One region of the Streptomyces sp. NPDC001002 genome, then DNA from elsewhere that is predicted to be linked to it. Evidence: riboswitches for the same ligand, from Rfam matches in the RefSeq annotation. Region 1 holds a riboswitch; each other region holds the start of a gene.
What was found. Region 1 has a riboswitch for cobalamin ahead of ACWDR3_RS36595 (CbtB domain-containing protein). Riboswitches for the same ligand answer to the same signal wherever they lie in the genome.

Region 1 (9,861 bases):
CGGCCGAAGTCGTCGAAGCCAGCTTCGACTCAAGGCCGTTGACCGGCGGCACGCTGCCCGCCGCCAGGTAGGCGTCGATCTGGGAGTCGTCCAGGACGTAGTCCTTGAAGTAGTCGAGCGCCTCCGACTTGTGCTTGCTCGCCGCGTTCAGGGACAGGAAGTTGGAGGGATTGCCGACGATGCCGGCCGGGTCGCCCTTGCCGTCGGGCACGGTCGGGAACGTGGTGTAGCCGAGGTCGTTCTTCACGAAGTCCGGTGCGGCCTTGACGAAGTTGGCGTACTCCCAGGTGCCCATCACCTCCATGGCCGCCTTGCCGGTGTAGACGAGCGCGGTGGAGGCGCCCTGGTCGTAGTTGACGGACGAGGCGTTGGAGCCGAAGGCACCCGCCTCGGACAGATCCTGGAGGTACTGGTTGGCCTTGGTGACCGACGCGTCCTTCCACACCGAGGCGTCACCGCCGGCGATCTTCGAGAACACCCCGGAGCCACCGGTCCGGTCGAGCAGGTACTCCGTGTACATCAGCGTCGGCCACTTGGAGTTGGCCGCGAGGGACATCGGGATGACGTTCTTCGCCTTCAGCTTCTTCACGGCCGCGAGCAGGTCGTCGTACGTCTTCGGGGGCTGGACGCCCGCGTCGGCGAGCACCTTCTTGTTGTAGTAGAGGACGACCGGCGCCAGGCCGTTGGCGGGTACGCCGTAGACCTTGCCGTCGAAGGTGGCGCTCTGCAGCACGCTCGGCGTGAACCGGTCCGTCTTGACCTGGGACGCGGACAGGGCGTCGACCTTGCCCGCCTTGACGTAGTCGTTGAGCGCGCCGCCGCCCCAGCTGAAGAAGATGTCCGGTGCCTGGTTCGCGCCGAACGCCACGCGCAGCTTCTGCTTGTAGTCGTCGTTGGCGAACAGCCGCAGCGTGATCTTCCCGTCCGGGTGCTCCTTGTTGTAGGCGTCGACCGACTCCTTGAGGATCGTCTGGTCGTTGAGCGCCCACATCGTCAGGCCCTTCGAGGACGACGTCGTGGACGGCCCGGACGTCCCGCAGGAGGCGATGGCCACGGCGGCCGACACGGTGGTGAGGGATACGACCATCCGCCGAGTTCTCGTTCTCGAAGTCCCGTGCATGCTCTGCCTCTTTCTCTCGCAATGCCATGTGGTGCGCAAGGCAGATACGGAAAGCAGCGCGAAAGGCTTTCGTGTGCACCGCCGCAGCGGCCTGCCTGCTGGACCGGGACACTGACACGCGGTTCACGCCCGGGACAAGGAGGAGAAAAGCCCCGGTTACGAAAGACTTTCGCGACCCGGGCGGAGCCCGCACCCGCGCCCAGTACGCGGGGCGCACGCAAAGGTTGCGCGATCGGAGCCACGCGCCGGCAGGGCCGGTCCTGTTAGCGTCCACTAGAACGATTTAGTGGACGACTTAGTGGACGTTCCCGGGACGGACCGCGAAGCGAAGGAGCCGCAATGGCAACCCCCTCCCTCCAGGACGGCATCGACAAGGCCGGCTCACCGGTCAAGCTGCTGTGGCAGCCCGGCGCCGAGCCATGGACCCCTGAGGTGGTCGAGCGCGAGTACGCGGGCTGGCGGCAGGAGCAGCAGGCCTGGCACGAGGGCGTGGCCCTGCTCGACCTCTCGCACCACATGTACGACCTGACGATCGAAGGCCCGGACGCCACCCGGGTGTTGGCCGATCACGGCGTCAACAACTTCGCCAAGTTCGCGATCGGACAGGCCAAGCAGTACGTGCCCGTGACCCGCGAAGGCCACATCGTCACCGACGGCATCCTCGCCCGCGAGGCCGAGAACAGGTACCTGCTCAGCGGCATCCCCGCCGCTCAGCACTGGGTGCAGTACCACGCGGAGAAGGGCGGCTACGACGTCGGCTTCGCCACCGACCCCTCCTCCGCCTTCCGGCCCGGCGGCGGCGACCCGAAGCTGTTCCGCTACCAGATTCAAGGCCCGCTGGCCGTGGAGCTGGTGGAGCGGGCGTTCGGCGGCCCGATGCCGGAGACGAAGTTCTTCCACTCCAGCCCGGTCGTCCTCGACGGGCGCTCGCTGCGCGCCCTGCGGCACGGCATGGCGGGCCAGGCCGGCTACGAGTTCATCGGCCCCTGGGAGCACGCGGCCCACGTCCACGAGAGGTTCCTGACGGTCGGCGAACCGCTCGGCCTGATCCAGGTCGGCGCCCTCGCGTACACGACACCCAGCGTCGAGAGCGGCTGGATCCCGTCCCCGGTGCCCGGCATCTACACCGACCCCGAACTGCTGGAATACCGCAGGCAGCTGCCCTTGTTCGGAATCGAGGGCAAGCGCCCCCTGAACGGCAGTTACTTCTCGGAGGACATCGAGGACTACTACGTATCGCCGTACGAACTCGGCTACGGCAAGATGATCTCCTTCCGCCACGACTTCGTGGGCCGGGACGCCCTGGAGAAGGCCAAGGACGAGGTGCGGCGCACCAAGGTCACCCTCGTCCTCGACCCCGCCGACGTGCGCACGGTGATCGGCGAGGGCCAGGATCCCGGTTTCGTGCTCTCCTACGCCCGGCACCGGGTGGAGACCGCCGCCGGACTGGTCGGCGTCACCATGCAGAGCGCGTCGATCGACCCCGTGGGCGCGGTCCTCGCCCAGACGCTGATCGACACCGAGCACGCCGTGCCCGGCACCGAGGTGAGCGTGGTCTGGGGCGAGCACCCCGGTCCCGGTACCGACCCCGAGGCCGACCTCGGCTTCCCCCGCATCCGCGCCACCGTGCATCCCTCGCCGTTCGACGAGCACGCGCGCACCCTCTACCGCCGCGACCGCTGACGCGGGCCCAGAGAGCGAGACGCACCACGATGAACCCCGCGAGCAGGACAGGAACAGCGGTCGGCACCGCACTCCTGGAGGACTTCTCCCTGGAGATGACCGGCAAGGACGTCCCCGGACTGGAAGAGGCCCGCGACCGCATACCCCAGGGCACCCGCATCAACATCACCTTCCTCGGCAACGAGGACCTGCCGATGCGCCTGGCCGCGGCCCGGGCCGTCAAGCGGCTCGGCTTCGTCCCCGTACCGCACATCTCCGCCCGCCGCCTCGGCTCCCGCGACGACTTCGAACGGTTCCTCGCGGGCCTGCGCGCCGACGGCACCTCCGACAACGTGTTCCTCGTCGGCGGCGACCCGGCCCACCCCGAAGGCCCCTACGCGGACTCCCTCTCGCTGATCGACACCGGGCTGCTGGGGGAGTACGGAGTACGGCACGTCGGCATCACCGGATACCCCGAAGGCCATCCGTCGATCGACGACCTGACGCTGTGGTCCGCGCTGCGGAACAAGCACGCGGCCCTCGCCGCGCACCCCCTGGACGGCGAGATCATCACCCAGTTCGGCTTCGACGTCGACCCGGTGCTCGCCTGGGTGGCGGAGGTACGGAGCCGAGGCATCGCCCTCCCCATCAGGATCGGCGTCCCCGGACCCGCCGGAGCACGCCGGCTCCTGTCCTACGCGGCCCGGTTCGGCGTAGGAACCAGTGCCTCCGTCGTCAAGAAGTACGGGTTCTCGCTGACCAACCTCATGGGCACCGCCGGCCCCGACCGCTTCCTGCGCGATCTCGCCGCGGCCCACGACCCCGCCCGGCACGGCGACTTGAAGATCCACTTCTATACGTTCGGCGGGCTCAAGGCCACCTCCGACTGGGCCGCCCGCTTCCGGAAGGACAGCACGGCATGACGCTCACGCAGGACACCCCGGTCCGCGCCGGCACGGCCGAAAAGCCCACGCAGCAGGCCTCGTTGATCGTGCAGGGCGCGGACGCCACCGGCATCGTCGCGGCCGTGACATCGGTCCTCAGCGGCCACGGCGCCAACATCGTCGCCCTCGACCAGTACTCCGACAACCCGCAGGGCGGCGCCTTCTTCCAGCGCACGGTGTTCGGCCTCGACGGCCTGCGGGCCGCGCTGCCCGCCCTGCGCACCGACCTCGACGAACACCTCGTGGAGCGGTTCGGTCTGACGTACACGCTGCGCGACCTGTCGGTCCCCAAGCGGGTCGCGATCTTCGCGTCGAAGTCCGACCACTGTCTGCTCGACCTGCTCTGGCGCCATCGGCAGGGCCAACTGCCCGTCACCGTCGCGATGGTGATCTCCAACCACCCCGATGTGGCCGAGGAGGTACGCGCCTTCGGCATCCCGTTCTTCCACGTGCCCTCCCAGGGACCGGACAAGTCGGCGGCCGAGACGGAACACCTGCGGCTGCTCAAGGGCAACGTCGACTTCGTCGTCCTCGCCCGCTACATGCAGATCCTCACCGGCGACCTCATCGAACGGCTCGGCGTGCCGATCATCAACATCCACCACTCCTTCCTGCCCGCCTTCATCGGCGCCGGGCCCTACGCCAAGGCCAAGGAACGCGGCGTGAAGCTGGTCGGCGCCACCGCCCACTACGTCACCGAGGACCTCGACGAGGGCCCGATCATCGAGCAGGACGTCGTCCGCGTCACCCACGCCCATACCGCCACCGACCTCACCCGCCGGGGCGCCGACGTGGAACGCGCGGTCCTCTCCCGGGCGGTGCTGTGGCACGCCGAGGACCGGGTCGTCAGGAACGGCAACCAGACCATCGTGTTCGCCTAGGCTGAGCGCCGGCGCTTAATCGTTCTACTGGCGGGAGTGTGCCGGCATGGGCCGTTCCGGCCGGGTGACGCTGAGCGACGTGGCCGAGGCGTCCGGGGTCTCCCGGGCGACCGTCAGCTTCGTACTGAACGACGACCCCCGGCAGACCATCTCCGGAGCGACCCGGGAACGAGTCCTGGCCGCCGCACGGGAGTTGGGGTACGTCCCGCACGGGATCGCCCGGGCGCTGCGCGAGGGGTCGTCGCGGATCGTCGTCCTCAATGTCGACGAGGGCCTGGAGGGCAACTTCTCCCGGAGCTATGTCCGGGGCCTGGACGAGGAGTTGGCCGCGCACGACCACGTCCTCCTCGTGCGGCACGGGCACACCGCGCCGGAGGCCACCCAGAAGATCCTCGACGCCATCGTGCCGCGAGCCGTGCTCCGGCTCGGCGAGGTCTACATGCGTGGGAACGGTCCCATCGAGGAGGACTGGGAGAACGGGTTCGCCGCCAACGCCGCCCTGCAGATCGGTCATCTCGCCGAACGGGGGCACACCCGGATCACCATGGCCATGCCCGACCACGACTTCCCGCTCACCGAGGCCCGCCTCGGGTTCGCCCGCGAGGCCGCCCGGCGGCTGGGTCTGCCGCCTCTGGAGCACCTCGTCGTCCCCCGCCCGCGGGAGGCAGGCGCGGTCGCCGTCGGGGCGTTCCGCGCGGCGCACCCGGACGTGACCGCCGTGGCCGCCTTCGACGACGACATCGCCGTGCGCACCCTGACCGCCCTGCACGACCTCGGAGTTCGGGTGCCCGATGACATGGCCGTGATCGGCTTCGACGAGACCGAGCACGGCTCCCTGACCACGCCCGCGCTCACCACCGTCCACATCGACGCCGAAGTCCTCGGCAGGCTCGCCGCGCGGCACGCCCTCGGCATCGACACGGGGGGCCTGGCGCCGCTGCCGGGCCGGATCGTGGTCCGCGGCTCGGTGTGACCGACGTACGGGACCGCGGCTCGCACGGCGCCTGAACCGACGTATCCACGCGGTGAATTGACGACCGAGGCCGATGATCCTCGTCACTCGGCGCGAGAGACCGGCATCACCCCAGGTAGCGCGGTATTGGCCATGTTCGCGACACACGGTACGGTCACTCTGATATCGACGACGCCAAAACGGAAGCCGGTGGGAGTCCGGCACGGTCGCGCCACTGTGTGCCACCCCTTTAGCGGAGGGGGGCGAGTCAGACCCGTAGCCGTCGTCCTGTGCACCACCGAGATGGGACGCGAACTCCCAGAGGAGGCCCTGCCATGGCGCAGCATGTCGCTCAGCCGACAGCCACCACCCCCGCTCTCCCCGCCAAGCTGCCGATCGGCGCGATCGTCCCCTGGGCGGTCTTCTTCGGCATCCTGATGCTGGTCCTGCTCTACTTCGTCGGCGCCGAACAGGGCGCCACCTCCCTCGTGTCCGGTTCGGACGTCCACGAGTGGGTGCACGACGCCCGTCACCTGCTCGGCTTCCCCTGCCACTGACCCGAGGGAAACCAGCACTCTCATGAACTCCGCAACGGTGCGAAACCTTCTCGTGCGGGGCATGCTCGCCGGCCTGACCGCCGGCGTGCTCGCCCTCGTCGTCGCCTACTTCCTCGGTGAGCCGAACGTCGACAAGGCGATCGGCTTCGAGGACGCGCACGCCCACGAGCACGAGATGGAGATCGTCTCCCGCTCCCTGCAGTCCACCGCCGGTCTGGCCACCGGTGTCCTGATCTACGGCGTCGCGTTCGGCGGCATCGCCGCGCTCGCCTTCTGCTTCGCGCTCGGCCGCGTCGGCCGGTTCAGCCCGCGGGCGACCGCGCTGCTGCTGTCCGGCTGCGCCCTGCTGGCCGTCTACGTCGTCCCGTTCCTGAAGTACCCGGCCAACCCGCCGGCGGTCGGCGACCCCGACACCATCGGCAAGCGGACCACCCTGTACTTCCTGATGATGGTCCTCAGCGTGCTCCTCGCGATCGTCGCGACCATCCTCGGCAAGCGGCTCGCACCGAGCCTGGGCACCTGGTACGCCACCGTCGTCGCGCTCGCCGCGTTCGCCCTGGTGATCGGGCTGGCGTACGCGTTCCTGCCGGTGATCAACGAGGTCCCCGCGGACTTCCCGGCCACCGTGCTGTGGCGCTTCCGGCTCTCCGCGCTGGCCATGCAGATCACCCTGTGGGGCGGATTCGGCCTGGCTTTCGGCGAGTTGGCCGAACGGCTGCTGAACCCGAAGCCGGCCACGGTGCCGGCGAGTACGGCGGTGCCCGCACCGCACTGACACGACCCGGAGGACGGGGCGGGCGGTGTCAGCCGCGCCGCGCGATCATCACGCAGTTACGTGAGCACAGGGACACGGCGTCATGACCCGCCGGCCGGCGGGACTCCGGCCGCCCCGGCCGTCTCCAGCGGGTCTCCGACCCGCACGTTCCACCGGCCCGCCCGCCCACTGACCGTGGTGGCCGTCAACGGCAGCACGTCCACCCGCCAGAAAGCCGCCGCGGGCGCGCCCAACGCGTGCACCACCGCGGCCCGTACGACATCCGGTTCGACCACGGCGAGCGTACGGCCGTCCGCGCCGAGGGACGCCTCCAGCCACCGTGCCACCCGCGCGCACAACTCCTCGACGGACTCCCCGCCGTGCGGAGCCGACGCGGGATCGGCGAGCCACTGTGCCACCGCCTCGGGCTCACCGGCACCGACCTCTGCGAGCGTGAGCCCCCGCCAGCGCCCCACGTCCAGCCCCGCCAACTCCGCTGCTTCCTCGCACCCGTTGAGGCCCAACGCGGTCGCCGTCTGACGACAGCGCACACCGGGCGACACGACGACACGCGCGGCCGAGGGCAGGGCGCCGGCCGCGGCACGGGCCCCCGCCTCACCGCCGGCCTCGATCGAACCCCCGTCGTCGAAACGTGCCTGGCGCAGCGAGGTGCTCATCGCGGGCGAGATGAAGGTGACACGGCTGGTCACGGACGGCTCCTCCTGGTGCGGTCGGTGGTGTGGCGGTCTCCATTGGACACTGCGCGCAGGCACGTGTGCCGGCCGGGGAGGGGGCCTCGGCGTCCCTCCCCGGCCGAACGGACCCGACCTCAGGACCCGATGTCAGGCCCCGGGCAGTTCCTCACGGACCGTGCGGGCGGCGGCGACCAGGTTCTCCAGCGACGCACGGGTCTCCGGCCAACCGCGGGTCTTGAGACCGCAGTCGGGGTTGACCCACAACCGCTCGGCGGGGATGGCCCTGAGCCCGGTACGCAGTAGATCGGCGACCTCCTCCGCGCTAGGCACCCGCGGCGAGTGGATGTCGTACACGCCCGGTCCCGCCTCGCGCGGATAGCCGTGGGCGGCGAGTTCGCGCGCGACCTGCATGTGCGAGCGGGCCGCCTCCAGGCTGATGACGTCCGCGTCGAGATCGTCGATGGCCTGGACGATGTCCCCGAACTCGGCGTAGCACATGTGGGTGTGGATCTGCGTGTCCGGCCGCACCCCACCCGTGCTGAGCCGGAACGCCTCGGTCGCCCACGCCAGATACGCGGCACGATCGGCGGTGCGCAGCGGGAGCGTCTCGCGCAGGGCGGGCTCGTCGACCTGGATCACCGAAGTCCCGGCCGCCTCAAGGTCGTTGACCTCCTCGCGCAGGGCGAGCGCCACCTGCCGGGCGGTGTCGCCGAGCGGCTGGTCGTCCCGGACGAAGGACCAGGCGAGCATGGTGACCGGCCCGGTGAGCATGCCCTTGACCGGGCGCGGGGTGAGGGACTGGGCGTACGTCGTCCAGTGCACGGTCATCGGCTCGGGGCGGGAGATGTCGCCGGCCAGGATCGGCGGGCGGACGTAACGGGTGCCGTAGGACTGCACCCAGCCGTGCTGCGTGGCCAGGTACCCCGTGAGCTGCTCGGCGAAGTACTGGACCATGTCGTTGCGTTCGGCCTCGCCGTGCACCAGGACGTCCAGACCGGTCTTCTCCTGGAAGGAGATGACCTCCTGGATCTCGGCCCTGATGCGCTCCTCGTAGCCGGCCGTGTCGATCCGGCCAGCCCTCAAGTCCGCGCGGGCGGTGCGCAGTTCACCGGTCTGCGGGAAGGAGCCGATCGTGGTGGTCGGCAGCAGCGGCAGACCGAGGTGGGCACGCTGGGCCGTGGCACGTGTGGCGTACGGCTGGGAGCGGCGGGCGTCGGCCTCCGTGACGGCGGCGGCTCGGGCCCGTACCGCCGGGTCGTGCGTGATCGGCGAGCCCGCGCGGGAGGCCAAGTCCGCACGGTTGGCGGCGAGTTCGGCGGCGATCGTGTCGGTGCCCTGGGCGAGCCCCTTGGCGAGGGTGACGATCTCGGCCGTCTTCTGCTTCGCGAACGCCAGCCAGCGCAGGATCTGCGGCTCGATGTCCCGCTCCCGGGCGGAGTCGAGCGGCACGTGCAGCAGCGAGCAGGAGGCGGACACGTCGACCCGGTCGGCGAGGCCGAGCAGGGTGCCGAGGGTGGAAAGGGACGCGGACAGGTCGTTCACCCAGATGTTGCGGCCGTTGACCACACCGGCGACCAGCCGCTTGCCGGGCAGTCCGCCCACGGCGGCCAGCGCGTCGAGGTTGGCCGCGGCGGCCTCGGTGAAGTCCAGCGCGAGCCCCTCCACCGGCGCCTTCGCCAGCACCGGCAGCGCCTCGCCGAGCCGGTCGAAGTACGAGGCGACCAGGATCTTCGGCCGGTCGGTGAGGCCACCGAGGTCACGGTAGGCGCGCGTGGCGGCGTTCAGCTCGGCCGGGGTGCGGTCCTGGACCAGGGCGGGCTCGTCCAGCTGCACCCACTCGGCGCCCGCAGCGCGCAGGTCGGCGAGGACGTCGGCGTACACCGGCAGCAGTCGGTCGAGCAGGGTGAGGGGGTCGAAGTCGGCAGGTACGCCCGGAGCCGGCTTCGCCAGCAGGAGGTACGTGATCGGGCCGACCAGCACCGGACGGGCGTTCAGCCCGAGGGCCAGGGCCTCCGCCAACTCCTCGACCTGCTTGGTCGAGTCGGCGGTGAAGACGCTGTCGGGCCCCAACTCGGGCACCAGATAGTGGTAGTTGGTGTCGAACCACTTCGTCATCTCCAGCGGCGCCACGTCCTGGGTGCCGCGCGCCATGGCGAAGTAGCCGTCCAGAGCGTCCGCTTCGACGGCGGCGCGGTGGCGGGCGGGGACGGCGCCGACCATGACGGTGGCGTCGAGGACGTGGTCGTAGTACGAGAAGTCGCCGGTCGGCACCTCGTCGACGCCGGCCTTCGCCAGC
Region 2 (9,861 bases), on a different contig from region 1:
GGCGGGAGGGGGAGGTGAGGGCGGTCGAGTTCTGGGTGACGCGGGTGGTGTGGGGAGTGGCGGAGGAGGTGGCCGGGGCGGTCTGGGCCCCGGCGGCCGGTGCCGCCATCAGGCCCGCGACGGTGAGGGCGAAGGCGGGAACGGACAGGGCCAGAAGTCTTCGCAGACTCCGGCGGCGCTTGCTCGGGCGTGACTCACGCATGGGGTACTGCCTCCAACGGTGGGGTTTCGGCAGGCCCGTGACGCGCGTAGCGGCGGCAGAGTGCGCAGTCATGAGCATGACATCTTGAACACCCTGTGCTGCCGCTATGCATGGCATGAACAGGACGGCCAGAACGTAACCGGGGCCATGGAGGCGGAACCAGATGCGCCGGAAGAACTTTGCCGCCGCATAGCAGGTCCATGGACGGCCCATGGAAGCTCCATGGGCCGTCCCAGGACTTGACGTCAGAAGTCCTCGTCGAGGTCGACCGACCCCTCCACGGCCACCTGGTACGCCGACGGGCGGCGCTCGAAGAAGTTGGTCAGCTCCTGCACACCCTGCAACTCCATGAAGGAGAAGGGGTTCTCGGAGCCGTACACCGGCGCGAAGCCCAGCCGCTGGAGCCGCTGGTCGGCGACACACTCCAGGTACTGACGCATCGACTCGGTGTTCATGCCCGGCAGACCCTCACCGCACAGATCACGCCCGAACTGCAACTCCGCCTCGACGGCCTCCTTCAGCATGTCGGTCACCTGCTGCTGGAGCTGGTCGTCGAAGAGCTCCGGCTCCTCCTTGCGGACGGTGTCGACGACGTCGAACGCGAAGGACATGTGCATGGTCTCGTCGCGGAACACCCAGTTCGTGCCGGTCGCCAGACCGTGAAGCAGCCCCCGGCTCCGGAACCAGTACACGTAAGCGAAGGCCCCGTAGAAGAACAGCCCTTCGATGCAAGCGGCGAAGCAGATGAGGTTGAGGAGGAAGCGGCGGCGGTCGGCCTGGGTCTGGAGGCTGTCCAGCTTCTCGACCTCGTTGATCCACTTGAAGCAGAACTCGGCCTTCTCGCGGATGGAGGGGATGTTCTCCACCGCGTCGAAGGCGGCCGCCCTGTCCTCCGGGTCGGGAAGGTAGGTGTCGAGGAGCGTCAAGTAGAACTGGACGTGCACGGCCTCCTCGAAGAGCTGACGGCTCAAGTAGAGCCGCGCCTCGGGGGAGTTGATGTGCTTGTACAGCGTCAGCACGAGGTTGTTCGCCACGATCGAGTCGCCCGTCGCGAAGAACGCGACCAGCCGGCCGATCATGTGCTGCTCACCCGGCGTCAGCTTCGCGAGATCGGTGACGTCCGAGTGGAGGTCGACCTCCTCGACGGTCCAGGTGTTCTTGATGGCGTCCCGGTAGCGCTCGTAGAAGTCGGGGTAGCGCATGGGGCGGAGGGTCAGCTCGAAGCCCGGGTCGAGAAGGTTCTTGGCTTCGGTGGTCATTACTGGCATGCCTCGCAGGACTCGGGGTTTTCCAGGGAGCAGGCGACCGCGTCGGGGTCGGCGATCTGCTGGACGGGGATGGGGGTTTGGGTCTGGGCCTGGGCCGCGCGGGCGATCCTCGTCGCCGGCCTCGACCGCAGGTAGTACGTCGTCTTCAGGCCCTGCTTCCAGGCGTACGCGTACATCGACGAGAGCTTGCCGATGGTCGGGGTCTCCAGGAAGAGGTTGAGGGACTGGGACTGGTCCAGGTACGGGGTGCGGGCCGCGGCCATGTCGATCAGGCCGCGCTGCGGGATCTCCCACGCCGTGCGGTACAGCGCGCGGACGTCCGCCGGGATCCAGGCGAAGGCCTGCACCGAGCCGTTGGCCTCGCGCAGGGCCTCGCGGGTGCGGGCGTCCCAGACGCCGAGTTTCTTCAACTCGTCGACCAGGTACGAGTTGACCTGGAGGAACTCACCGGACAGCGTCTCGCGCTTGAACAGGTTGGAGACCTGCGGCTCGATGCACTCGTAGACGCCCGCGATCGAGGCGATGGTGGCGGTGGGGGCGATCGCGAGCAGGAGGCTGTTGCGCATGCCTACCCTGGCGATACGTTCCCGCAGTGCCGACCAGCGCTCCGGCCAGGTCAGTTCGACGTCGTAGTGGTCGGGGTGCAGGACGCCCCGGGCCGTGCGGGTCTTCTCCCAGGCCGGCAACGGGCCGTTGCGCTCGGCCAGGTCCGTCGACGCCTCGTACGCGGCGAGCATGATGCGCTCGGCGATGCGGGTGGAGAGGGCCTTGGCCTCGGGGGAGTCGAAGGGGAGGCGGAGTTTGAAGAAGACGTCCTGGAGGCCCATGGCACCGAGGCCGACCGGACGCCATTTCGCGTTGGAGCGGCCCGCCTGCTCGGTCGGGTAGAAGTTGATGTCGACGACCCGGTCGAGGAAGGTGACGGCCGTGCGGACGGTCTCGTCCAGCCGGTCCCAGTCGATGTCCCGGCCGACCACGAAGGCGCCGAGATTGACCGAGCCCAGGTTGCAGACCGCGGTCTCGCCGTCGTCCGTGACCTCCAGGATCTCCGTGCAGAGGTTGGAGGAGTGGACCGTGTGGCCTGGCTCGGCGGTCTGGTTGGCGGTGCGGTTGGCCGCGTCCTTGAAGGTCAGCCAGCCGTTGCCGGTCTGCGCGAGGGTGCGCATCATGCGGCCGTAGAGGTCGCGGGCCGGGATGGTCTTGCGGGCGAGCCCGGCGGCCTCCGCCTTGCGGTACGCGGCGTCGAACTCCGCGCCCCACAGGTCGACCAGTTCGGGCACATCGGCGGGGGAGAACAGGGACCAGACGCCGTCCTCGTTGACCCGCCGCATGAACTCGTCCGGGATCCAGTGCGCGAGGTTCAGGTTGTGCGTACGCCGGGCGTCCTCACCGGTGTTGTCCCGCAGCTCCAGGAACTCCTCGATGTCGGAGTGCCAGGTCTCCAGGTAGACCGCGGCCGCGCCCTTGCGCCGGCCGCCCTGGTTCACGGCGGCGACGGAGGCGTCGAGCGTCTTGAGGAACGGGACGATGCCGTTGGAGTGCCCGTTCGTGCCGCGGATCAGTGAACCCCGGGAGCGGATGCGGGAGTAGGCGATGCCGATGCCGCCGGCGTGCTTGGAGAGGCGGGCGACCTGGTGGTAGCGGTCGTAGATGGAGTCCAGCTCGTCCAGCGGGGAGTCGAGGAGGTAGCAGGACGACATCTGGGGGTGCCGGGTGCCGGAGTTGAAGAGCGTGGGGGAGGAGGGGAGGTAGTCGAGCCGGCTCATCAGGCGGTAGAGCGAGGCGACTTCGTCGAGCGCACGCCTGCTGTCGTCCTCCGCCAGACCGGCTGCCACGCGCAGCATGAAGTGCTGCGGGGTCTCGACGACCTTGCGGGTGATGGGGTGGCGCAGCAGGTAGCGGCTGTGCAGGGTGCGCAGGCCGAAGTAGCCGAAGCGGTCGTCGGCCTGCCGGTCGATCAGTTCGTCGAGGCGGGCCGCGTGGACGCGGACGAACTCGGCGGTGCGGTCGGCGATGAGGCCCTCGCGGTGGCCGACGGCGACGGACTCGGTGAAGGACGTCACGCCCTGCGAGGCGGCCTCGGCGCGGATCGAGATGGTCAGCAGCCGGGCGGCGACCTGCGAGTAGGCGGGGTCCTCCGAGATGAGACCGGCGGCGGCCTCCGTGGCCAGCTCGCGCAGTTCGGCCTCGTCGGCCTGCGCGGAGCGGCCGCGCAGCGCGGCGGCGGCGACGCGGCCGGGGTCTGCGTCGGGGAGGTCGGCGGTCAGCTCGGTCAGGATCCGCAGCAACGCGGTACCGGGGCCGTCGGTCTCCGGCGCGGTGACTGAAGCCGGGTCGGCTGGCGCGATGGTCACGTGGGGCTCTCCCTCGCTGGGCACGGGGGCCTGGCGGAGGGCAGGGGGCAGCCACGAACGCACGACGGCGTCGCGTCCCCGGCCCATTCCACGAGGCCCGGACGTCATGGCACCCGACCGGCTTGGTCGGGCGCACTGTCGGCAGGTCCTCGGACTGACGCCCATACGTGTGCGAACACGCATGAGTACACCGTTGCGGGACAGTTCCGGATTCGCACCGGATTCCCCTGCGACGACAGCGAGCATGAGCATACATCTTGTGCTGGGTTGTAGTAGCACCCCTAGATGTTGTGTCGCGCGCCGACTTCGGAGCGTGTCAGAACGTCAACTGATAGGTGAGCAGCACGAAGTCGCCGGCCTCCGGAATGGGGTTCCAGTCGCGCTCCGGGACGCGGACGAAGCCGAGGCGTTCGTAGATGCGGTGGGCGGCGCGCATGGTCGGCTGGGTGGACAGGACGATGCCGGTGCAGTCCTCGGCGGCTCGCGCGCGGTCGACGCAGGCGCGGACGAGTGCCTCGCCGGCGCCCCGGCCGCGGGCGGCCCGGTCGACGGCGAGCATCCGGATCTCGGCCTCGGTGGGGCCGGCCCGCTCGGCCATGTGCGTGCCGGCCGTGACGAAGGTGACCCCGCCGAGGATCCGGTCCCCGTCCGCGGCGACCAATACGTCGGCGACGGTCGCCCGCTTGGCCACGTCTCTGAGCTCGCCGAGGTACCAGTCGCTCTCCCCGAAGGTCAGCAGGTCGTCCTGGAGATAGGCCTGGGCGGTGATCTCGCCGAGGGTCTCGTATTCGCTGGGGTGCGCTGCCCGGATCACGATGTCCATGGGGGCGAGTGTGCCCGACGGGTACGACAACGGGCCGCCGGTTTTTCTCCGACGGCCCGCTCGTCCGGTGCGGCTCAGCTGCGGGCGGCGTAACCCCGTACCTTCAGCGTGGCGTTGTTGCGGCCGGGCAGCTTCGGTCCCTCGGCGCCTACCCAGCGGTACTGCTTCATGGTGATGCTGTCGGAGCCGCGGCCCGCGTTGCCCTCGACGGTGGTCACCGTGCGGCCGTCGCTGCCGCCCACTGCCACCACGACCGCGACATGCCCCCTGGGCGCACGGCTGTTGTGGTTGTGCCACACGATCACGTCCCCGCGCTGCGGCGGCTGTCCGGGTCGGTAGGGGTGGAACCGGTCGCCCACGCCGGTCTCCCAGGCCCGGGAGGACTTGTAGTCGGTGGGCGTCGCGGCCGAGTTGGCCCACATCGCGCGGGCGAAGTAGCCGCACCACGCGTCTCCGTTGAAGCCGTTGTACTCGTTGAGGTTCTTGCCGCCCAGGTAGTTGTCGTGTCCGGAGTCGCCGGGCGTGCTCAGCCTGACCGGGCCGTTGGGGGTCGCTTTGTAGCGGTGCGCGGTGGTGAGAGCGGTGTTGGCGCGGTCCACGATGGCCTGACGGAGGGGACTCGGCGCCGAGTTCGGGCGGGCGGCCGATGTGGCCGGGGCGGTGGACGCGGTCGCGGGAGCGCAGACGAGGGCGGGGACGGCGAGCAGGGCGGCCGCGATCAGGCTGTGCAGGGCATGGTGGCGCACGGATTCCTCCGGGGTGGTGGGTGAAGGGATAAGGGGCGCGGCGCACAACTCGCGTTCTCGCATGTGATGCCGCGCCCGCTGAACGCGCCGTCACTCCGGGTAGGTTGCCGACTCCGGAATGCGACGATGTGACGACAGGTGTAGCAGGTGCGATCAGAGTTCGACGAGGCCGATGAGGGGGTTGCCGGTTGCCGAAGCGAGGGGCAACCGGCAACAGGCGGGGACGGTGACGCCGACCGGCCGGACGGATCAGGAAACGGCAAGGCAGCCGGCTATGGCGCCGAGGTGCGGCGGCGCCGGATGGCGGCCGGTCTGACCCAGGACGCGCTGAGTACGAAGGTCAAGTACGACAAGGCCCACATCAGTCGCGTCGAGAACGGCCGGGCACCGGGCAGTGCCACTCTCGCCCAGGCCCTGGACACGTACTTCGGCACCGACGGCCGGCTCATCGCCCTCCACGAGCGGGAAGTCGTACGCAGCGGCCGTAAGCTCCCCACCCCCCGCAGCCCGGAAGGCGATTGTCCGTTCCGCGGCCTCGCCGCCTACACGGCCGCCTGGGCTCATCTCTACCGCGGTCGAGGCGCTGCCGTCGGCGCCCTGATCGAGGGTCTCGACCGGCGGGCTCCCGACCAGGGCCCCTATGTCGTGGTGGCGCCGTCCGGCGCGGGCAAGACCTCGCTCCTCAAGGCGGGACTCATGGGCGCCCTCGCGGCCGGCCGGCTGCCGGGCTCACAGGACTGGCCGGTCATCGAACTCACCCCGGGCGAGCAGCCGTTGGACCGGCTCGCGCAGGCTGTCACCGCCCGCCTGCGCACCGACCCCGACCGCACGCTCGCCGCTGTACGCTCATCCGCCGGGGACTTCGCCGACCTGCTGCGTGCGGCGGACCCGCGACCGGGGGAGCGGCCGGCCGAACGGCCCTACCGGACCCTGGTCCTCGTCGACCAGTTCGAGGAGGCGTTCGCGCAGTGCCAGGACCCTGGGCAGCGGCGGGCCTTCTTCGACCTGCTGTGTGAGCTGACCGCGCTCCGTGACGGCGCGGGCGAACCCGTCGTCCTCGTGGTGCTCGGCATGCGCGCCGATTTCTACGGCCGTTGCCTGACCCACCCCGGGCTCACCGCTGCCCTGCGCGCGGCTCCCTTCCTCCTCGAACCTATGACGGAGGTGGAACTGCGGGAAGTGATCACCGAGCCCGGCGAGGAGGCCGGCCTGGTCGTCGACGACGCGCTGGTCGAGGTCCTGCTGCACGAACTGGGCGCGTTGTCCGATCCGTTCGCCGACGACGAGGGCTGCGCGCCGGGTGCGCTGCCCCTGCTCTCCCACGCGCTCCGGGTCACCTGGATGCACCGCGAGGGCAACCGCCTCACCGCCGCCGCCTACCGCAAGTCCGGTGGTATCCGACGGGCCCTCTCCCTCTCCGCCGACCAGGTCTACGGGCAACTCGACGCCCGTGGGCAGCGCATCGCCGAGCATGCCTTCGTGCGCCTCGGCCGCCGTGACGACCTGCACGACACCACCCGTCGGCGCATCAGCCGTGCCCGGCTGCTCGACCTGCTGCCGGGCGACGAGGCCGAAGTCGCCGCCGTCCTGGAGGCGTTCGTAAGGGAGAGGCTGCTGACCGTCCACGCCGAACCCGGCGGCGAGGTCACCGTCCAGGTCGCCCACGAGGCGTTGCTCGCGTCCTGGCCCCTCGTACGACAGTGGATCACGCACGACCAGTTGATGGGCAGGGTCGGCCGGGGGCTGTCCGAAGCGGCCGTGCAGTGGCAGGACGCCCGACGCGACCATGCCCTGCTGCTGGCCGGCGCTCAACTGGCTGACTCCGTCCGTTGGGCGGACGAGCACGAGGACGAACTCGGCCCGCTGCCGAGGGAGTTCCTGGCGGCGAGCCGGGAGCGGGAGCGGCGGCGGGTGCGGCGGCGGCGGTGGGTGCTTCAACTGCTGGCTCTGGGGATCGCCCTGGTGGTGCTGGCTGCTGTGGTCGTCGTCATGAGCGCGAAGCAGCGGGCGACGGAGACGGAGGAGCGGACCTCCCATGCCAAGGCGCTGGCCAACCAGGCGTCCGCCCTGGGGGAGAGCAATCCCGAGGCATCCATGCGACTGGCCGCGGCCGCGTACGAGGAGGACCGATCGGCGGACAGCCGAGGTGCCCTCCTGAGCAGTGCGTCGATGATCTGGAACAGCCGGATCATCGACGCGGACACTCCGGTATCCGCACTCACCTGGGCGAAGGACGGCACCATCGCGTGGGGTGGTGACGACGGGGACATCCGAGAGTGGCGGCGGTCCCAGGACCCGACGGCCGCACACGTGCGATCCCGTAAACGCCCCTCAATCACGGCGGGCCAGGTCGACTCGCTCTCCTTCAGCGCGGACGGGAGGCAGTTGGCCGCGGGTTACGACGACGGATCGGTGTGGCTGTTCGGCGGCAAGGGACCGGCCCGGCCCCTGCTCCGGGGAGGTGGCGATCCCGCCGACGAGGACGCCGACATGCGCGTCGCGTTCTCGCCCGACGGAAGCCGTCTGGTCACCGCGGGCGGCGACGGGCGGATCCGGATGTGGCGGATGCCCCAGGCCCGCCTCGACTGGACCGCCGAACCCGGGGGCGAGGACGCGCCGGGCCCGATCCGAGCCGTCGCGTTCACCGACGACGGCCGCACTCTCGCGACGGGCGGCGGCAGCGACAAGTCGGGCACGGACCAGTCGTTCCGCAGCGTCCTGCTCTTCGACACCCGCAGAGGTCGGACCGTCGCACGGCTGCACGACCATCCGACGCGCTCGGTGCGCGCCCTGGCCTTCACCGCAGACGGCCGCGAACTGGTCGGCGGCGGCTTCGACGGCACCGTACGCGTCTGGGACGTCCGCGCCGAGCGGCGGATCCGTACGTACGAGACGCACACCGATTCCGTCATGGACGTGGCGGTCGGCCGCGACGGCACCCTGGTCAGCGGTTCGCAGGACAACACGGCTCAGGTCCGCGATCTCGGTCGGCCCGCCGACCTGCCGATCACCCTGATGGGCAACGCGGGTCCGGTCAACGCCGTCGCCCTGTCTCCGGACGGGGCGACCCTGGTCACCGGGGGAGAAGACGGGACGCTCCGGCTGTGGCGGCTGGCCGACAGCCCGGTGCGTACCGGCGCCAAGGCCTTCACCGCACTTGGCGGCTTCCGCGACGGCTACGCGACCGGCGACAGCGCGGGCACCGTCAGTCTCTGGGACGGCCGGGCCCGAAAGCCACGGCTCACCTGGCGGGCGGCCGAGGGCGAGATCACGGACCTCGCCTACAACCCGTCCGGCAGCCTCCTCGCCGTGACGAGCATGGACCACACGACCACCGTCTGGCGCACGGACACCGGCGAACGGCTGACCGAGCTGCCCAGGTCCGGGCGTGAGGTCCTGGCCGTCGCCTTCGACGGCACCGGCACCCGTTTGGTGACCGGGGGTTGGGACGACTACTTGCGGGTCTGGAACCTGAAGACCCGGCGCCTGCTGGCCTCCCGCAAGGCGGAGAACGTATGGGGCATCGCCCTCACCTCCGCGCGTGGCGGTCTTCTCGCCTCCAGCGGACAGGACCGAACCCTCACCCTGCGCACTTGGCCCGGCTTGAAGGTGGTCAGCCCCTACCCCCGCATCAGTCCCGACTCCGTCTTCGACGTCGCCTTCGATCCCAGCGGCCGGCTGCTCGCCTCGGCGGGCCGGGACCACGTCGTCGAGATCTGGGACACGCACACCCGCAAGACCGTCGCCCGACTGTACGGACACACCGCCCCGGTCCTGCGGGTCGCCTTCTCGCCGGACGGCAGGCGGCTGGTCAGCGCCTCGCGGGACGGTTCGGTACGGGTCTGGGAGCGCGCCGCCGATGGTGCCTGGCAGCCGTACGCCGCCCTGCGCGGTCCCGTCGGTGAGGTGCGCGGTGCCGTGTTCACGCCGGACGGCCGGGCCGTGCTCAGCGCCAACGAGGACGGCACTCTGCGCCGGTGGGACCTGGATCCGGCCCGGGCCCTGACCGGGATCTGCAGGCTCCTGGGGCCGGGAAGCCTGGACGGGTGGCGGGCGTTCGACGGCTCGGGCGCCGACACCCGCCCCTGTCGGTGAGCGGGGGCGGACAGGTTGCCTGTGTGTCGCCTGTGATGGCAACGCGGCAACCTCGCCCTTTGCCCCGAACGGCTCGGTCCCGCGGCTACGTTGAGTGCGCCGCCCCGGACTCCCGGAGAGCGCCTCACCCTGTGACGACCGGCTGAAATGAGCCCTGCGATGTCCCATGCCCCCGACCCGGACCCCGGGATCTCGGATGTCCCGCCCCCGAGTTCGTCCCGCGCCAGGCCGTTCCGCCGACGCAAGGCCTTCCCGCTGTTCCTTCTGCTGATCACGGTCGGCACGGTGGTCGCGGCCACGGTGTCTCCCGTGTCGGTGCAGGCTCTGGCCGCGGCGGTCAGCTCGCTCTGCGCGCTCTGGCAGTTGGTGCGGA
Region 3 (9,861 bases), on a different contig from region 1:
CGTTTCATACACCACCAAGCCCCCCTCAGTTCACTTTCCGTTCATTCAGGTTACCTACGTTCAACCGGCCGATGACTTCGAACGATTGCCTGGGTAAATGGAAAACTTCTCGCTGATCCTCGCGATTGTGGTCGTGACCGCTCTCGCGTTCGATTTTACGAACGGTTTCCACGACACCGCCAACGCGATGGCCACGACCATCTCGACCGGTGCGCTCAAGCCCAAGGTGGCGGTGGCGATGTCCGCCGCGCTCAACCTGGTGGGCGCCTTCCTCTCCGTGGAGGTCGCCAACACGATCTCCAAAGGTCTCGTCGACGAGACCGGCATCCGTCCCGAGGTCATCTTCGCCGCGCTGGTCGGCGCGATCCTGTGGAACCTGGTGACCTGGCTCGTAGGGCTGCCGTCCAGTTCCTCGCACGCCCTCATGGGCGGGCTGATCGGTGCCACCATCGCGTCGGCCGGCGCCGGTGCGGTGCACGGCGACGCGCTCGTCACCAAGGTGCTGCTCCCGGCGGTGGCCGCCCCGATCGTGGCCGGCGTCGCGGCGCTGCTCGCGACCCGCCTCTCCTACCGGCTCGGCAGGAAGGCCGACGGCAAGGCCGCCGCGAAGGGCTACCGCGCCGGTCAGATCGCCTCCGCCGGACTGGTCTCGCTGGCCCACGGTACGAACGACGCGCAGAAGACGATGGGCATCATCACCCTCGCTCTGGTCGCCGGCGGCGCCGTCGCCCCCGACTCCGACCCGCCCACCTGGGTCATCCTCTCCGCCGGTCTCGCCATCGCGCTCGGCACCTACCTCGGCGGCTGGCGCATCATCCGCACCATGGGCAAGGGCCTGACCGAGCTTCAGCCGCAGCAGGGCTTCGCCGCCCAGACCAGCGCGGCCATCGCCATCCTGGCCTCCTCGCACCTCGGCTTCTCCCTCTCCACCACGCACGTCGTCTCCGGTTCGGTGATGGGCGCGGGCCTCGGCCGCAAGGGCGGCGTGGTCCGCTGGTCGACGGCGACCCGCATGTTCGTCGCCTGGGGCCTGACCCTGCCGGCCGCGGCCTTGGTGGGCGCGCTCGCCGAGTCCGTCACCGACCTCGGCGACTGGGGCACGGCGGTCGTCGCCGTCTTCCTGATCGCCTCCAGCGCGGCCATCTGGAAGCTGTCCCGCCGCGAGGTCGTCGACCACAGCAACGTCAACGCCGTCGACGAGCCAGCCGGCGTGGTGACCACCGCGATCGCCGCCGTGACGCCGCCCCCGGCGGGCCCGGTGACCGACGACCTGACGGCCACGATCCCGGCGCCCACGGCCGACCCGGCCGCCCCGTCGACCGCCGCCCCCGCTCTCTGATCCCCGCCCACCCGGCAACGAAGGAATCACCAGCATGCACATCGACTGGGCGGCACTCGGCTCCGTCTTCGGCGTCAGCCTCGTGGTCACCGTGGCCCTCGTGGCCCTGTTCACCCTCGGCGTCGCGGGCCTGTCCCGCCAGGAGAAGGCCACGGCCCAGGGCGGCTCGGCCACGCTCGCGGTGACCGGCGCCTACGTCTGCTTCGCGGCGTGCGCGGCGGCTGTGGCGTACGGGATCTCGCTGATCTTGGCATAGGGCTGATGGCTCAGCGGCCGACGGCGAGCGTCAACATGCCGAGCGCCAACGACGCACGTGGCGGCAGAGACGGCTGTCGCCCATCGAGGCCGCACCACGAGGCTCGCTTGTGAAATTTTTCGCTGAACACGGAGTGCAACCGAAAATCCCACTGCTGCTGCCGCGTCACGCGAACTACTTTCCTATCACTCTCTCGCGCCTTTATGTAGCACTTTCGAGCGTTATACATGCATTCGAGCTACCCATGCGACCTAGCCCAAATAGACACATGTCATACTGACCACCGCTGGCCGCCGCGGTCGAACTAACCTACTCTAATTGAGAGTTACTGTTCGACGGTGGCGGCCTGACCAGTCAACGACGACATGTGGCAGGGAGCACCATGGCGAGAGATATCGATCCGAGCCTGAATCGACGCAGGCTCCGAATCGAGCTGCGCAAAGCCCGCGAACAGGCTGGACTGACCCAGCGGGATGCCGCAAAACGCCTCGAATGGTCGCTTTCCAAGCTGATCAGGATCGAAGCGGGAGCTGTCAGCCTCGGTGTAACCGATCTTCGGGCACTGCTCCAGTTGTACGACACCACGGAACCAGCCCTGGTCGCAGAACTGGAAGAGGCGGCCCGCGGCTCGAAAGGGCTGTCGTGGTGGGCCCAGTACAGCGAGGTGGTGTCAGCTCAGTACGCCTTGTACCTGGGATACGAGGGCTCGGCGGACCTGGTCCGCGTGTACAACCCTGTCATCCTTCCCGGCCTCGTCCAGACGGAGGACTACGCCACGGCGCTCCTGTCCGTCACGGCACGCGAGTCGCAGGTGCGACCACAAGTCGATCTACGCCTCACCCGGCAAGAGCGGTTCTTCGACAGCGACCAGGGACCCAAGGTCGACGTCGTCCTCGATGAGGCAGCCCTGCGGCGGGAAGTCGGCGGTCCCGCGGTGATGCGGCGGCAGCTCGACCACATCAAATCGCTGGCAGAACACCCCAGGGCCACCGTCCGCGTGTTGCCACTCTCCGCGGGGGCTCACTTCAGCGTCACCACGCCCTTCATCCTGCTCGGATTCAAGGACGACGACGATCTTCTCTACCTGGAGGGCCCTGCGGGGGGTCTCTCCAGCCGTGACGACCTGGGGCTCTCGGCTCGCTACCAGGAGTGCTTCGAAGAGATCAGCGCCATCGCGTACGAAGGCGACCGGATGACCGAACTCCTCGACACGGTCAAGGAGAGCCTGGGCAACAGCTGAATCCGGGCTGGAACAGCCCGGTGTGAGACGGGGGAGGGCCCATGGCGGTCTTCGGAATACGAGCGTGGTGGCAGCGATTGCGGATGCCCACCGAAGCCGCTCCCACCAGCGGCCTGTCGAACACCCCATCCGATACGGCTGACAATGGCTCGATCCCTCTCGACGACTGCGCCCTCAAGGCGTACGCCATGCAGCGGCCGGAATGGGCAGAAGCTCTTATCCAGGTGGAGAGCGCCCGAGTGACCGGAGAGATACGGCTCCTGTCCGTCCGGCTGTTGCTGGGCACGGCCTGCGGCAGCATCTTGCTCTTCAGCATCACGGTCGCCACGCGGGTCGCGCCCAGCATTGCCCTCGGTTCCACGACGCCACTCACCACAGCCGTCGTCGGTGCCGTCAGCGCAGCGGTCCTCACCGCGCTGGGCGCGGGCCTCGGCAGAACACTGCGCAATCGTTCCACCGGTGCACCGGGCACGTCCGTCAGCGGTGGCGCCTCCGGCCGGACTGAACCGCCGCCAGACCACGGTTCAGAACCTGGAGGCGCTCCGTGACGGGGGTGAGCCCCCACCACAGGCCGGCTCCCACGGCCAGAAGGGCCGTCACCACCAGCCAGACGAGACCGCGCGTCGCGCCCGCCGGCACCAACAGCGCCGCCAGTGCACCCATCCCGACGGCCAGTACTCCCGTCACCGAGCAGAAGAGCGCCAGCGGTACAACATCCGCTGTCCACGCGACCCCCGCACCGCGATCACCCACATGAGCAGAAGCGGATTCCTTGGCCCGGTCTCCCATACGTGTACCTCCCGTCCCCCCGCGCGGCGAGTCAGCCACCGCGCATATCCGGGTCCACAAGCCCCGCCAGAAAACCACACCACGCCGCGTGACGAAAGGTGAGCACAGCGTCTTGATGACGCTTTGAGTCACGCACCAGTACGCGATCTCTCCCCGAGGCCAATTCGACGCACTCACCGGCGTTGCTGGAGTGACTGCTCCTGAACCACACCCGCACCGACAGCTCCCTGTCGACCACGCCCACCTCCTCCAGTTCCGATAGCAATCGCACGGTCACGAACACTGGCTCCGCGCACCGGCCGGACACCGCCGGTCGACACGTACACGCACTCCTGTTCCCGTAGTCTGCCCACCTTCCTGGCCGGGAAAGAGCACAGAAAGCGCCGTTTCAAACTCCTGACGGCAAATCAACGATGTGGACCTCAGCACACCGCAGCTGTGCAGGTCAGCGGCAAGTTGACGGTTCTTCCAGGCCCGTGGTGGACTGCCGGGGCCAAGTACGGCGGCAAGAGAGGAAGCCGGTGTGATTCCGGCGCGGTCCCGCCACTGTCACCGGGGTAGGTAGTCCCGGGAGCCAGGAACTCTCGCCGTCGCTCTCTTCGAACCAGGGCGCGGACACCCTGAGTGAGGACAATTCGCCATGCGCGGCCGCCTGTTGAGGTTCATCACCCGAGCTCTGCCCGATCCCACGGCCGGCTGAGCCGATGCGTGCCGATCGCGTCTTCGCGTACGGCGCCGCCGCCGGCCTCCTCGGTGACCATCTGCTCGGCGATCCGCGCCGCGGCCATCCGGTCGCCGCGTTCGGCCGGGCCGCCGGTGCCGTGGAGCGGGTGCTGTGGCGCGACCACCGCGGCTGGGGCGCCCTGCACACCGCCGTGTGCGCGGGCGGCGCCGTCGCCCTCGCCGCCGCGGCCACTTCGGCCGTACGACCCTCCCGTACCGCCTCCGTCGCGCTGACCGCGGCCGCAACCTGGGCCGTCGTCGGCGGGAACTCCCTCGCCCGCGAGGCCGGGGTCATCGGGCGGGCGTTGGAGGCCGGGGACATCGAGGGCGCGCGGGCCCGGCTGCCCCATCTCTGCGGGCGCGACCCCCAGGCCCTCGACGCCGACGGGATCGCCCGGGCCGTCGTCGAGTCCGTCGCCGAGAACACCTCCGACGCGGTGGTGGGCGCGCTGGTGTGGGGTGCCGTGGCGGGCGTGCCGGGGCTCGTCGGCTTCCGGGCCGTGAACACCCTCGATGCCATGGTCGGGCACAAGTCGCCCAAGTACCGCCGGTACGGCTGGGCTTCGGCCCGTCTCGACGACGTGGCCGGCTGGCCGGGGGCGCGGCTGACCGCCGTCCTCGCGACCGTCGCGGGCGACGATCCGCGCGGGGCGGTACGCGCCTGGCGCACCGACGCCGGCAAGCACCCGAGCCCCAACGCCGGGCCCGTGGAGGCCTCGTTCGCGGGGGCGCTCGGGGTGCGGCTGGGCGGGACGCTCGCCTATGGCGGGCGAGTTGAGCACCGGCCCGTGCTCAATGGGGCCGGGCGTGCGGTGGCCGTGGACGACATCGATCGGGCCGTACGGCTCTCCCGGCGCGTCGGTCTGCTCGCGCTCGGCGTGAGCGTCGCCGGGCGGCTGCTCGCGAAGGGACGTAACTCATGAGCGGCGGCGGGCTGTTGGTCGCCGGGACCACCTCCGACGCCGGCAAGAGCGTCGTGACGGCCGGGATCTGCCGGTGGCTGGTGCGGCAGGGCGTGAAGGTCGCGCCCTTCAAGGCGCAGAACATGTCCCTCAATTCGTTCGTGACGCGCGAGGGCGCGGAGATCGGGCGCGCACAGGCCATGCAGGCGCAGGCCTGTCGGATCGAGCCGACCGCGCTGATGAATCCCGTGCTGCTCAAGCCCGGTGGCGAGCGGAGCAGTCAGGTCGTGCTCATGGGTAAGCCCGTGGGCGAGATGAGTGCGCGTGGGTATCACGGGGGGCGGCAGGAGCAGTTGCTCGGGACCGTGCTCGACTGTCTCGCCGAGTTGCGGGGCACGTATGACGCGGTGATCTGTGAGGGGGCCGGCAGTCCTGCCGAGATCAATCTGCGGCGGACCGACATCGTGAACATGGGGATCGCCCGGAATGCCGGACTTCCCGTGCTCGTGGTCGGGGACATCGACCGCGGGGGCGTCTTCGCCTCCTTCTTCGGAACCGTCGCGCTGCTCTCGCCCGAGGACCAGGCCCTCATAGCCGGGTTCGTCGTCAACAAGTTCCGTGGCGATGTCTCGCTGCTGGAACCGGGGTTGGAGATGCTCCTCGACCTCACCGGGCGCCGGACGTACGGCGTCCTGCCGTTCCAGCACGGCCTCGGGATCGACGAGGAGGACGGGCTGCGGATCTCCCTGCGCGGGACCGTGCGGGAGTCCAACACCGCCCCACCCGTCGGCGAGGACGTGCTGCGCGTCGCCGTGTGCGCGATCCCGCTCATGTCCAACTTCACGGACGTGGACGCGCTGGCCGCCGAACCGGGCGTCGTGGTGCGGTTCGTGGACCGGCCCGAGGAACTGGCCGACGCCGATCTCGTCGTGATCCCAGGGACTCGGGGGACGGTGAAGGCGCTGGAATGGCTGCGGGAGCGGGGACTTGCCGACGCCCTCGTCCGCAGGGCCGCCGAGCAGCGACCCATCCTCGGTATCTGCGGTGGTTTCCAGGTCCTCGGCGAGCACATCGAGGACGAGGTCGAGAGCCGGCGCGGACACGTGGACGGGCTCGGGGTACTGCCCCTGCGGGTGCGGTTCGCGCGCGAGAAGACCCTCACCCGGCCGGTGGGGGAAGCCCTCGGCGAGCCGGTCGAGGGGTACGAGATCCATCACGGAGTCGCGGAAGTCCTAGGAGGGGACGCCTTCTTGGACGGGTGCCGGGTCGGTCAGACCTGGGGCACGCACTGGCACGGCTCGCTGGAGTCGGACGGGTTCCGGCGGGCGTTCCTGCGCGAAGTGGCGGCCGCCGCGGGGCGCCGGTTCGTGCCGGCCGCCGACACCTCGTTCGCCGCGCTGCGCGAGGAGCAGCTCGACCGGCTCGGCGACCTGATCGAACAGCACGCGGACACGGACGCGCTGTGGCGGCTCATCGAGTCCGGCGCGCCGCAAGGACTGCCTTTCATTCCACCGGGAGCGCCCGCATGAGCACAGTGTTGTTGTTGTCGACCGCCGACACGGATCTGCTGGCGGCCCGGGCCGCCGGCGCCGGGTACCGGATCGGCAACCCGAACCGGGTGGATGTCGAGGGCGAGTTGCCCGCGCTCCTCGATGGCGCGGACGTCGCCGTCGTACGGCTGCTCGGCGGCAAGCGCGCGTGGGAGGACGGGCTCGCCGCGCTGAAGGCGTCCGGGATTCCGACCGTGCTCCTCGGCGGAGAGACCGTCCCCGACGCGGAGTTGATGGCCGAGTCGTCGGTGCCGGCCGGTGTGGTGGCCGAGGCGCTGCGGTACCTCGTCGAGGGTGGGCCGGAGAACCTGGCCGAGCTGGCCCGGTTCCTCTCCGACACCGTGCTGCTCACCGGCGAGGGCTTCGAAGAGCCGCGCAAGATGGCCGAGTTCGGCGTCCACGGCGAGCGTGCCTTCGTCGAGGGCCGGCCGACGGTCGGCGTGCTTTTCTACCGAGCTCATCACCTGTCCGGCAACACCGCCTTCGTGGACACCCTCTGCGACCAGGTCGAAGCGAAGGGCGCCAACGCCCTTGCCGTGTACTGCGGTTCGCTGCGCGGTGCCGATGCCGGGCTGTACGAGATCCTCGGCAGGGCCGACGCGCTGATCGCCACCGTCCTCGCCGCGGGCGGCACGCACGCCTCGCAGGCCTCGGCCGGCGGCGACGAGGAGGCCTGGGACATCGGGGCCCTCGCCGACCTCAACGTGCCGGTGCTGCAAGGTCTTTGCCTCACGTCGTCCCGCGCGGCCTGGGACGAGTCCGACGCCGCCCTCTCCCCCATGGACGCGGCGATGCAGGTCGCGATCCCCGAGTTCGACGGCCGGCTGATCACGGTCCCGTTCTCCTTCAAGGAGCAGGGTCCCGACGACGTCCCGGTCTACGTCGCCGACCCCGAGCGGGCGGCGCGGGTCGCCGGAATCGCCGTCAGGCACGCGAAGTTGAAGCACAAGCCGAACGCGGAGAAGAAGCTCGCGCTCGTCTTCACCGCGTACCCGACCAAGCACTCGCGCGTCGGGAACGCCGTGGGGCTGGACACGCCCGCCTCGGCCATCCAGGTGCTGGACGCGCTCCGGGACGCCGGGTACGTCGTCGAAGGGCACCCCGACAACGGCGACGAGTTGATCCACACGCTCATCAACGCCGGTGGCCACGACGTGGAATGGCTGACGGAGGAGCAGCTGGCCGCCGCGCCCGCCCGGGTGCCGCTCGCCGACTATCAGGCGTGGTTCGACAAGCTCGAACCGGAGCTCAGGCAAGGCATGTTGGACGCGTGGGGCGAGCCGCCCGGCAACCTCTACGTCGACGGCGACGACATCGTGCTCGCGTCCCTGCAGTTCGGGAACGTCGTGGTCATGATCCAGCCGCCGCGCGGCTTCGGTGAGAACCCGATCGCGATCTACCACGACCCCGACATGCCGCCGTCGCACCACTACATGGCCGCGTACCGCTGGCTCGACAACAGCTTCGGCGCGGACGCGATCGTCCACATGGGCAAGCACGGCACGATGGAATGGCTGCCCGGCAAGGGACTTGGGCTGAGCGGCGGCTGCGCGCCGGACGCCGTACTCGGCGAACTCCCCCTGATCTACCCGTTCATCGTGAACGACCCCGGCGAGGGCACGCAGGCCAAGCGGCGCGGGCACGCCACGGTCGTCGACCACCTCGTGCCGCCGATGGCGCGTGCCGACACCTACGGCGACCTCGCGAAGCTGGAGCAACTCCTCGACGAGTACGCGATGGTGTCCGACCTGGACCCGACGAAGGCCCCGGCCGTGCGCGCGCAGATCTGGACGCTGGTGAAGGCGGCCGAGCTGCACCACGACCTGCACGTGGACGACCAGCCGGACGACGCGGCCTTCGACGAGTTCGTGATGCACATCGACGGCTATCTGTGCGAGATCAAGGACGTGCAGATCCGCGACGGGCTGCACATCCTCGGCGGCGGCCCGGTCGGTGAAGCGCGCGTTAACCTCGTGCTGGCCGTGCTGCGCGCCTCGCAGGTGTGGGGCGGGCAGGCCAACGCGCTGCCGGGGCTGCGGGCCTCGCTGGCCGAGCACTTCGGGCTCAGCGAGAAGGAGTTGCTCGGCGAGCCGGGCGCTCCCGTGAAGGTGCCGGTGGAGCTGACGGAGCTGGTCGAGGGTCCGGCCCGGTCGGCCGCCGACGCGATCGATCTGCTGGAGCAGCTGTGCCGCCGGTTCGCGGAGGGCATGGAGTCCCAGGAGTGGGAGGTCACGGCCGTCCCGGCGCTCGTGCGTGCCGTCATCGGCACCGAACTCCCGGACGCCGTCGCGGTGTTGGAGTTCGCCTGCGAAGAGGTGGTCCCCCGGCTGGCCCGCACCACCGACGAGATCGATCACATCCTCAAGGCGCTGGACGGCGGTTACGTCCCGGCGGGCCCCTCGGGCTCCCCGACCCGTGGTCTGGTCAACGTCCTGCCGACCGGCCGCAACTTCTACTCGGTCGACCCCAAGGCCATTCCGTCCAGGCTGAGTTGGGAGGTCGGCCAGTCGCTGGCCGACTCCCTCGTGCAGCGGTACCTCCAGGACAACGGCGAGTTCCCGCAGTCCGTCGGCCTCACGGTCTGGGGCACCTCGGCGATGCGCACCCAGGGCGACGACATCGCCGAGATCCTCGCGCTGCTGGGCTGCCGTCCGGTCTGGGACGACGCCTCGCGCCGGGTGACCGGCTTCGAGATCGTGCCCGTCACGGAGTTGGGCCGGCCGCGCATCGATGTCACGGTCCGGATCTCCGGCTTCTTCCGGGACGCGTTCCCGCACGTCGTCGGATTGATCGACGATGCGGTACGGGCGGTGGCGGAGTTGGAGGAGCCCTCCGAGTCCAACTACGTCCGCAAGCACGCCGACGAGGACACCGCCGAGCACGGCGACCGGCGCCGGGCCACGGCCCGTATCTTCGGCTCCAAGCCGGGCGCGTACGGCGCCGGGCTGCTGCCGCTGATCGACGCGCGCAACTGGCGCAGCGACGCGGACCTCGCCGAGGTGTACGCGGTCTGGGGCGGCTACGCCTACGGTCGCGGGCTCGACGGGCGGGCGGCACGCGGG

Region 2: it holds a riboswitch for cobalamin, as region 1 does, so the genes downstream of both, ACWDR3_RS31215 (ribonucleoside-diphosphate reductase subunit alpha) here and ACWDR3_RS36595 (CbtB domain-containing protein) in region 1, are expected to answer to the same signal.
Region 3: it holds a riboswitch for cobalamin, as region 1 does, so the genes downstream of both, ACWDR3_RS24460 (cobalamin biosynthesis protein) here and ACWDR3_RS36595 (CbtB domain-containing protein) in region 1, are expected to answer to the same signal.

Annotation. Positions count from the first base shown of each region.
Region 1 is NZ_JBSFLV010000120.1:13,375-23,235, reverse strand. It holds gene ACWDR3_RS36620 (extracellular solute-binding protein) at 1-1,087, opposite strand, end outside; gene ACWDR3_RS36615 (aminomethyl transferase family protein) at 1,460-2,803, shown strand; gene ACWDR3_RS36610 (methylenetetrahydrofolate reductase) at 2,833-3,705, shown strand; gene purU (formyltetrahydrofolate deformylase) at 3,702-4,607, shown strand; gene ACWDR3_RS36600 (LacI family DNA-binding transcriptional regulator) at 4,654-5,580, shown strand; cobalamin riboswitch at 5,715-5,859, shown strand; gene ACWDR3_RS36595 (CbtB domain-containing protein) at 5,895-6,116, shown strand; gene ACWDR3_RS36590 (CbtA family protein) at 6,139-6,891, shown strand; gene ACWDR3_RS36585 (histidine phosphatase family protein) at 6,972-7,580, opposite strand; gene metE (5-methyltetrahydropteroyltriglutamate--homocysteine S-methyltransferase) at 7,713-9,861, opposite strand, start outside.
Region 2 is NZ_JBSFLV010000084.1:23,626-33,486, forward strand. It holds gene ACWDR3_RS31205 (putative Ig domain-containing protein) at 1-202, opposite strand, end outside; gene ACWDR3_RS31210 (ribonucleotide-diphosphate reductase subunit beta) at 448-1,461, opposite strand; gene ACWDR3_RS31215 (ribonucleoside-diphosphate reductase subunit alpha) at 1,461-3,824, opposite strand; cobalamin riboswitch at 3,948-4,076, opposite strand; gene ACWDR3_RS31220 (GNAT family N-acetyltransferase) at 4,141-4,647, opposite strand; gene ACWDR3_RS31225 (CHAP domain-containing protein) at 4,722-5,393, opposite strand; gene ACWDR3_RS31230 (nSTAND1 domain-containing NTPase) at 5,679-9,488, shown strand; gene ACWDR3_RS31235 (hypothetical protein) at 9,648-9,861, shown strand, end outside.
Region 3 is NZ_JBSFLV010000055.1:7,551-17,411, reverse strand. It holds gene ACWDR3_RS24485 (anion permease) at 98-1,339, shown strand; gene ACWDR3_RS24480 (hypothetical protein) at 1,374-1,595, shown strand; gene ACWDR3_RS24475 (helix-turn-helix domain-containing protein) at 1,978-2,835, shown strand; gene ACWDR3_RS24470 (hypothetical protein) at 2,877-3,383, shown strand; gene ACWDR3_RS24465 (DUF397 domain-containing protein) at 3,656-3,835, opposite strand; cobalamin riboswitch at 4,088-4,227, shown strand; gene ACWDR3_RS24460 (cobalamin biosynthesis protein) at 4,329-5,270, shown strand; gene ACWDR3_RS24455 (cobyric acid synthase) at 5,267-6,778, shown strand; gene cobN (cobaltochelatase subunit CobN) at 6,775-9,861, shown strand, end outside.